DNA from 2 places in the Bacillus methanolicus genome. Region 2 is predicted to be linked to the other one. Evidence: a T-box and tRNA genes for the amino acid it is inferred to sense, from the RefSeq annotation. Region 2 holds a T-box; the other holds one or more tRNA genes.
What was found. A T-box is a leader RNA that pairs with one kind of tRNA and senses whether it is charged. The one in region 2 lies ahead of leuS (leucine--tRNA ligase), so its partner is inferred to be a tRNA-Leu.
Positions count from the first base shown of each region.

Region 1 (4,427 bases), on a different contig from region 2:
CTCCCGGCAACTGCGATAATTCCGCTTAATATCGCTTTACCCGATAATCTTTCCTTGAAGAAAAAATAAGTACCTATAAAAGCAAAGATAGGCTGCAATGTTACAAGAACTGTCGAGCTTGCAACAGATGTGAAATTTAAAGACTCAAACCAGAAGATAAAATGAAATGCTAAAAATAAACCGGCTACAATGGAATATAGCCAGTCTCTCATCGTAATAAAACGGAGCTCGCCGGCATATTTCAAAAGAAAGAGCGGCAGCATAAATAAAACTGAAAAAAATAATCTATAAAAAGCAATTACACCCGAGGGCGAAGCAGCTACCTTTACAAGAATGGCGGATGTTGAAACTGCTATGACCCCAATTGCGAGGGCAAGGTATGGATTTACTTTCTGATCCCGCATAGTCTAACTCCTTTGCCTCTTTGGTTTAAAATTACACCATTTTACACCATGAAAAGGGGTAATTCTTATGAAATTATTAATTTTTTAAATGCTAAGAGAAAATTGGTCTCATTACTTTTTTCCAGTTACTCCAAGTTCTCAACTTCCACCTGATTAACCCCTGCCAATGATTTCAATTGGTGATAAACTTCTGTCGTATAAACATTTTTATTTGTGGTGATAATACCACTGATCGTAACGTCATCCTTTTCTTCTTTTAATTTAATTCGTTTTATCCCTATTTTCCTGCTTTTCATTTCTATCAATAAATTGGTTAAATCTGTTGTTTTATCAATGATTATCTTAAATTTGATTTCTTTTTCACTTAACTTTTTTGGTCCAATCCACTCAAACAAAAAAGGGATGATTTTTACTCCAACGATAATAAAAATAACACCTAGAAAAGCCTCTATGTAAAAACCAGCACCAATAGATATTCCGATTCCTGCGGAAGCTAAAACTAATGCGGCAGTTGTTAATCCTGATATAGCCTCATTGCTTCTTCGTAAAATCACCCCTGCCCCCAAAAAACCAATTCCGCTAATGATATACGACGGTATGCGCCCGGGATCCATTGGACGAGAGTATTCTTTAGAATAAAGAAAAGCGGACTCATAAGATACAATCGTTAATAAACAAGCCATAACTGAAACAATTTGGCATGTTTTTAAACCTAAAGGCTTCCCCTTTAATTCTCTTTCTAATCCAATGACCAAACCCGCTAATCCAGCAAAAATTAATTTTACCAACACTTCATTTTTTATTAACGATTCGACAATCTGATTCATTTTCTCTCCCCTTTAACCTGTATTTAAATCTTTTTATTAATATATAACATAATTACAGTGATAAGTTTTTAATTCTGTTTAATTGATTTCATAATATTTATTAAATAATTTAAACTGAAACATGATTAGAATCAAAGTTTGTAAAGAGTTTACCAAAATTTCAACTGCTTTTTAAAAAATTTTTCTATTGCATAGAAAGTAAAATGCCGCTATAATATCTTCTGTACCTCATACGGGGCATTAGCTCAGCTGGGAGAGCGCTTGCATGGCATGCAAGAGGTCAGCGGTTCGAGCCCGCTATGCTCCACTTAATAGCTTATGATGAAACGCCATTTCAATTGAAATGGTGTTTTTTATTGAAGATAGATGGGATTACTCAGTCAAACTTACATTTTTTCTAATACTTTACAGATGAAAATTTTTTGGAAATATGCTATATTATTCACCGTCGGTTTAACAAATTCAATTAAGCGGATGTGGCGGAATGTCAGACGCGCTAGATTCAGGTTCTAGTGGTAGTAATACCGTGGGGGTTCAAGTCCCTTCATACGCATTTTTTCAGGCTTCAACTTTTTTGGTTGAGGTCTTCTTAAATTGACCTTAAATTATTTCATTAAAGGGATCTGTATCCATCCACTCCCTTTAAAGCTTCTCAATCGGGAAGTAGCTCAGCTTGGCAGAGTACCACGTTCGGGACGTGGGGGTCGCAGGTTCAAATCCTGTCTTCCCGACCATCATAAAAATGCGTGTGTAGTTTAATAGTAGAATTTCAGCTTCCCAAGCTGACGGCGGGGGGGCGATTCCCATCACCCGCTCTGCAGCCTAGTTTGGCGAAATAATTCATATCTATCATTCTGGAGAAGTACCCAAGTGGTTTAAGGGGGCGCACTCGAAATGCGCTAGGACGGGCAACCGTCGCGTGAGTTCGAATCTCACCTTCTCCGCTTATTGTTTGGCAAAAAAAGACTTTTAACTTATAGAAAGATTGAAAATGCCGGGATTTTTCTCGGCATTTTTTGCATTTCTATAACAGAAAAAACTTTAGGTGCTTAAGAATTCAAATTTTTCCTTCTTCGAAGCAGAAATTGACATGTAACCAAAAGGTTTTATATACTTAAATACGAAACCTTTTGGTTGCATATCTATTTAAAAACGGAGGTAAGTCATATGGAAGTAAATCAGCCAAGCAAAGTTCCAGACATCCGTAAAACAACCGTATTTAATGCACCAATTCAGAAAGTATGGGAAGCAGTAGCAACTTCAGAGGGCATCGCTGCATGGTTTATGCCAAATAATTTTGAGCCAAAAGTCGGGCATGAATTTACTTTACAGTCACCTTTTGGACCATCACCTTGCAAAGTTCTTGAACTTGACCCGCCTCACCGCCTTTCCTTTTCGTGGGATGAAAGTTGGCATGTTTCTTTTGAATTAAAGGAATTGGAAGGAAAAACGGAATTTACACTCATTCATTCCGGTTGGGGTGATCCGAATGAAATAATGACAAAGCCGGGAGAAACACAATCCGTCATAAGAAACCGAATGAACAATGGCTGGGAGTCTATTGTTAAAGAGAAACTCCGTAAAGTAGTTGAGGGTTAATGTCAGCAGCGAAAAAGCATGATATTTTCCAAGCAATCGCTGATCCTACCCGGCGTAAGATGCTTCGACTTCTCGCTGAAAAAGAATTGCCTGTCACTGAAATAAGCAGGCACTTTCCTATGAGTCGTACAGCAGTTTCGAAACATTTACGCGTTCTTTCTGAATCGAAACTTGTCAGTGTCAAGAAATCGGGGAGGGAGAAGCTTTATAAGCTCCAACCGGACGCACTGCTCGAACTAAAAGAATGGCTTTCCTTTTTCGAGCAATTTTGGGAAAATAAGATTTCAATGCTTCAACATTTTGTGGAAAATGAAGAGATAGGCGAATTAAATCTTATAGTACCTAACAATGAGGAATCGAATGAATGATACCGGTCTTAATGACCAAAAAAGGTAAGCAATCATATTCAATATGACGAATATGTGCTTACCTTTTATTTTTTCGTCTAAAGATTAAAATGTATGGGCTAATTCCTTAGCGCGGGCAATTGCATTTTCTTTAATTTCTTGAGCTTTGTCAGGCATTGCATTGTGTCCTTCAATAAATAAGCCTTCAAGTGAAGGAACGCCGAAGAATTTCATCATAGCGTCGATGAATCTGTGGCCCATTTCTAATTCAGCTGCCGGACCTTCTGAATAGATACCGCCGCGTGCTTGAATGTGCAATGCTTTTTTATCTGTTAACAAACCAACTGATCCTTGTTCTGTATATTTAAAAGTTTTTCCTGCAACAGCAACTGAATCAAGATATGCCTTCATAACTGGAGGGAATGAAAAGTTCCACATAGGAGTTACGAATACATATTTATCTGCTGCGATGAACTGTTCGCACAACTCTGAAAGTCGGCCCACTTTTGCTTTTTCTTCAGCGGTAAGTTCTTCGAATGATTGTCCTGAACGAAGTTTTCCCCAACCGCTAAGTACGTCTGCGTCAATTTGCGGAATGTTTTCTTTAAATAAATCAATATGAACCACTTCATCGTTCGGGTTGACTTCTTTATAAGTATCGATAAACACTTTTCCTGCTGCCAAGCTGTAGGATTGTGTTTCATTTAGCGGGTGAGCCGTGATGTACAATACTTTTGCCATGATGTTTTTCACCTTTCTTTTATTAAATTTTCTTTGACATTTTAGTTTTCATCAGAAAACTAAATAATAGTCAAAAAATATATCTCGAATTAAATTATTTTTAATTCGAGATAAATAATACTAAAATTTTTTTTTCGAATCAACCATTTTGTCTCTGAATAAATATAAAAAAGATTTGCCTGAAATGACAAATCCTTTTTATATTACTAATTATTATCAAATGAATAAGGATTGCGACCTATGATTTTTCTCATTTCATCAGTTATCTCAAAATAATCATTTCCTGCAGACTCATCAGAAACCGTATTTTCCAACTGTACGCTGCCATCATAGTACATAGGTTTTTGTTCCAATTATTTTCACCTCCACAAACTATTAGGCAAACGATATACATTTATCTAAATATATTTTATCATTAATATGAAAGATTTTGAATATTTAATAAATATTATTTTTTTATAATTATCTCTATATATTAGAAGGTCTTGATCTTTACTGCCAAAGCAATT
Region 1 covers NZ_PNFF01000005.1:1,440-5,866, forward strand. Annotated here, with positions in the region: gene C0966_RS17985 (DMT family transporter) at 1-404, opposite strand, end outside; gene C0966_RS17990 (MgtC/SapB family protein) at 530-1,231, opposite strand; tRNA gene C0966_RS17995 (tRNA-Ala) at 1,466-1,538, shown strand; tRNA gene C0966_RS18000 (tRNA-Leu) at 1,702-1,784, shown strand; tRNA gene C0966_RS18005 (tRNA-Pro) at 1,889-1,965, shown strand; tRNA gene C0966_RS18010 (tRNA-Gly) at 1,976-2,046, shown strand; tRNA gene C0966_RS18015 (tRNA-Ser) at 2,088-2,175, shown strand; gene C0966_RS18020 (SRPBCC family protein) at 2,399-2,830, shown strand; gene C0966_RS18025 (ArsR/SmtB family transcription factor) at 2,830-3,198, shown strand; gene C0966_RS18030 (FMN-dependent NADH-azoreductase) at 3,283-3,918, opposite strand; gene C0966_RS18035 (hypothetical protein) at 4,125-4,271, opposite strand.
Region 1: it has a tRNA-Leu gene. The T-box ahead of leuS (leucine--tRNA ligase) is inferred to sense a tRNA for this amino acid. The anticodon was not compared.

Region 2 (4,427 bases):
GATCAAACCAATTGTTAAGGCGAATGAAACGATTGTTACGGCCAAAACAGAAAAGGTCACGACTGTCTCACGTATATTTTTGATTTCCACTTTATCCCCCTATTCAGCTGTTCTTTAAAAAACTATACGAAAAAAATAGCTGATTTGTTCCAAAAAAAATCCCCCGTATTGGAAACCGGGGGATGAACATGTTAATTTGCGACAATATTTACGAGTTTTCCTGGCACAGCAATGACTTTCCGAACGGTTTTTCCATCAATTTGTTCTTTAATTTTATCATCGTCCATCGCAATTTGCTCTAATGTTTCTTTCGTTGCATCAGCAGGCACGAACAGCTTTGCTTTTACTTTTCCGTTTACTTGAACAACGATTTCGATTTCATCATCCACAAGCTTTGCTTCATCATATGCCGGCCAAGCTTCATAAGCAATCGTACCGCTGTGTCCAAGCTTTTCCCAAAGCTCTTCAGCAATATGCGGACATATTGGAGAGAGCAATTTCACAAAACCTTCCATATAAGCTTTCGGAAGAACGTCAGCTTTGTATGCTTCGTTAATAAATACCATTAATTGAGAAATCGCAGTATTAAAGCGCAAGCCTTCAAAGTCTTCCGTCACTTTTTTAACTGTTTGATGGTAAACTTTTTCAAGGACTTGAGCATTGTCGGTTTCTTGAATTTTTGGATTGAGCGATCCGTCTTCTTCTACAAACAAGCGCCATACACGGTCAAGGAAGCGGCGGGAACCATCCAGCCCATTTGTTGACCAGGCTTTGGAAGCGTCAAGCGGACCCATAAACATTTCATATAATCGGAGTGTATCAGCCCCGTGGCTTATTACGATATCGTCAGGGTTGACAACATTCCCTCTTGATTTGCTCATTTTTTCATTATTTTCACCAAGAATCATACCTTGGTTATACAGCTTTTGGAATGGCTCTTTTGTTGGAACAACTCCAAGATCATATAAGAATTTATGCCAGAAGCGTGCATATAGTAGATGAAGAACGGCATGTTCTGCACCGCCGATGTAAATGTCAACCGGAAGCCATTCTTTCAGTTTTTCAGGATCTGCTAACGCATTTTCGTTCCTTGGGTCAATATAACGCAAATAGTACCAGCAGCTTCCCGCCCATTGCGGCATTGTATTTGTTTCACGACGGCCTTTCTTTCCTGTCACTGGGTCGACAACATTTACCCATTCCTCGATGTTAGCCAAAGGTGATTCACCTGTGCCGGACGGTTTGATTTCTGTTGTTTTTGGAAGGGTCAGCGGCAGCTCTTCTTCCGGAACAGCCGTCATTGTACCGTCTTCCCAATGAATGATAGGGATTGGCTCACCCCAATAACGCTGGCGGCTGAACAGCCAATCACGAAGGCGGTATGTTACCTTCTTCGTGCCGATTCCTTTTTCCTCAAGCCAACTAATCATTTTATTGATTGCTTCTTCCTTATTCAGACCGTTAAGAAATCCTGAGTTTACATGCTCTCCGTCTCCGGTATAGGCTTCCTTCTCAATATTTCCGCCTGCAACTACTTCTTTAATCGGGAGACCAAATTTTTTCGCAAATTCATAGTCACGCTCATCGTGGGCCGGCACTGCCATAATCGCACCTGTTCCATAGCTGGCAAGTACATAATCCGCAATCCAGATCGGCATTTTCTCGCCGTTAGCCGGGTTGATCGCATAAGCGCCCGTAAATACACCTGTTTTTTCCTTTGCTAAATCAGTCCGCTCAAGATCGCTTTTGCTCTTGATTTGATCGATGTACTTTTCAACTGCCTCACGTTGCGAATCAGTTGTAATTTCTTTTACTAATGCATGCTCAGGAGCTAGCACTGCGTAAGTTGCCCCGAAAAGTGTATCCGGGCGGGTTGTAAATACGGTAAATGTGCCGTCATGACCTTCGATGTTAAAGGTAATTTCTGCACCTTCAGAACGGCCGATCCAATTGCGCTGCATTTCTTTAATGCTTTCCGGCCAATCCAATTCTTCTAAATCTTCCAGCAAGCGGTCAGCATAGGCAGTAATTTTCAGCATCCACTGTTTCATTGGACGGCGTTCGACCGGATGGCCGCCGCGCTCACTTTTCCCATCAATGACTTCTTCATTTGCCAAAACAGTTCCAAGTGCAGGACACCAGTTAACAGGCACTTCATCAATATAGGCAAGTCCTTTTTCATAAAGCTTTAGGAAAATCCATTGTGTCCATTTATAATAGTCCGGATCTGTCGTATTGATTTCACGATCCCAATCATAGGAAAATCCAAGCGATTTAATTTGCCGGCGAAAATTATCAATATTGTGTTTCGTGAATTCTGCCGGATCATTTCCCGTATCAAGGGCATACTGTTCAGCAGGCAATCCGAATGCATCCCATCCCATCGGGTGAAGAACATTATATCCCTGCATCCGCTTCATGCGCGACAAAATATCTGTAGCGGTATATCCTTCCGGATGGCCGACGTGAAGCCCTGCACCTGAAGGATATGGAAACATATCGAGAGCATAAAATTTCCTTTTGCCTTTTTCTTCGCTTGTTTTAAAAGTTTTATTTTCTTCCCAATATTTCTGCCATTTCTTTTCAATTTTCTGATGATCAAAGCTCATTGTTTTTCCTCCTGTTTACTGAATTGTATTTAAATCGTTATGGTGAGATCGTTTAAATCAGCTTTATTTAAGGGGTGCAAAATGGTGTTTTTCGACCATACTCATTAACAAGACCTTTAAATATAAAAAACCTCTCATCCCAAAAAGGGACGAGAGGATTATGTATAGTTCTCCCGCGGTACCACCCACATTAGTGTGCAACCACACTCACTTCATTCATCCTTAACGCGGAAAACGGCAAGCATTACTAACATTTTCACACTTGCAACTCAAAGGCGAGTTCATGATGTGCCCGGCTGGCTTGCACCGACCGCCAACTCTCTTATACGGGCGAGTCCACCATTACTACTCCTTTTCACTGTCTTTCTCAATATTAACTATAGGGATATTGATATTGTAATAAATTTCCCTTCAGGATGCAAGCGGGCCAATCATTAAGGAGCCTGTAATGGATATTATAATCTCCATTAAGGAAAAGGTGACAAAGAAATTAGGAAACAGCTTGAGAAAAGATGATTTCCAATGAGCTTTACTAAAAAGTCTTCTCTAAATTGAATACATTCGTACTGACAAACATACACATAGCTTTTCAAGATACGCGAAATCCACAACGAAATTGGAAAACACCTTTTTTAGCTTGTTTCTTTAATGATCCGTTAATGTTTATGTAAAATGATCTTTTCAAAGCTTCCTTTTCACTTGTGGAAAATGCTTTTTGATCAATCAAGAACTTGCGCTTTAATATTCTTTACCTCAAAAAGGAATATTGACAAAAAAATCTAATATTTTAATGAATAGTAAAAAGGAGGGAATGCCATATGCCATTTATACAATTAAAAACGATGTTGAACTGTATTATGAAGATTCAGGTTCAGGAACCCCGGTTATCTTTATTCACGGAGTTTGGATGAGCAGCCGTTTTTTCCATAAACAAAAAGATTATTTTAGCAAGGAATTCCGGTTCATATCTTTAGATTTGCGGGGACACGGCCAATCCTCCCATGTCCATAAAGGACATACGATTTCTTCATATGCAAAAGACTTGCATGCATTTATAGAAAAACTTCAATTGAAAAATGTTGTTCTTGCAGGCTGGTCCATGGGTGCATTTGTTGTTTGGGAATACATTAAGCAATTTGGAGAAGAAAATATTATTGGAACTGTCATTATTGATGAACTGGCCTCTGATTTTAAATGGCCGGATTTCCCAATCGGAGCTTTTACGTTTGAAACACTGATTCATTTTATGCAGGAAATCCAGAATAACCGTGAAAACTTTGTAAATGGCTTTATTCCTCTTATGTTTAAAAATGAATTAGCTGAAAAAGATCTAAAATGGATGATCGATGAAGTGACGAAACTGCCTGAATCCATCGCAAGTGCTATCCTGTTCGATCAATCGATTGTTGATTACCGCCCTATGTTATCTTCGATTCAAAAGCCAGTATTGCTGTGCTTTGGAAGAGAAGAAAAATTAGTACCGGTTGCTGCCGGCGAGCATCTGCATGAAAACATTCCAAAATCCGAGTTAGTGATTTTTGAAAAAAGCTGCCATTGCCCATTCCTGGAAGAAACCGAGCTTTTTAATGCGACTGTTTCCAATTTTATAAAGAAATTAAATTAGATCATTTTCAGTTTTTTCCGAAGGGAACATGGGAACTTGTTAATATGAGCATTTGAATAAACATCTTTCACAACTGAAGCCCGCCATAAAGGCGGGCTGTTTTATGAAGACTGTTCCGGTTCAGGGTGAAATTTTGATTTGACAGGTTGCCCGCCTCGTTTTTCATAATTTTTCTTCGATTGTTTTACCGGATC
Region 2 covers NZ_PNFF01000001.1:2,296,875-2,301,301, forward strand. Annotated here, with positions in the region: gene C0966_RS11460 (DUF3267 domain-containing protein) at 1-90, opposite strand, end outside; gene leuS (leucine--tRNA ligase) at 192-2,609, opposite strand; T-box leader at 2,752-2,977, opposite strand; gene C0966_RS11470 (alpha/beta fold hydrolase) at 3,421-4,233, shown strand; gene C0966_RS11475 (glycogen biosynthesis protein GlgD) at 4,335-4,427, opposite strand, start outside.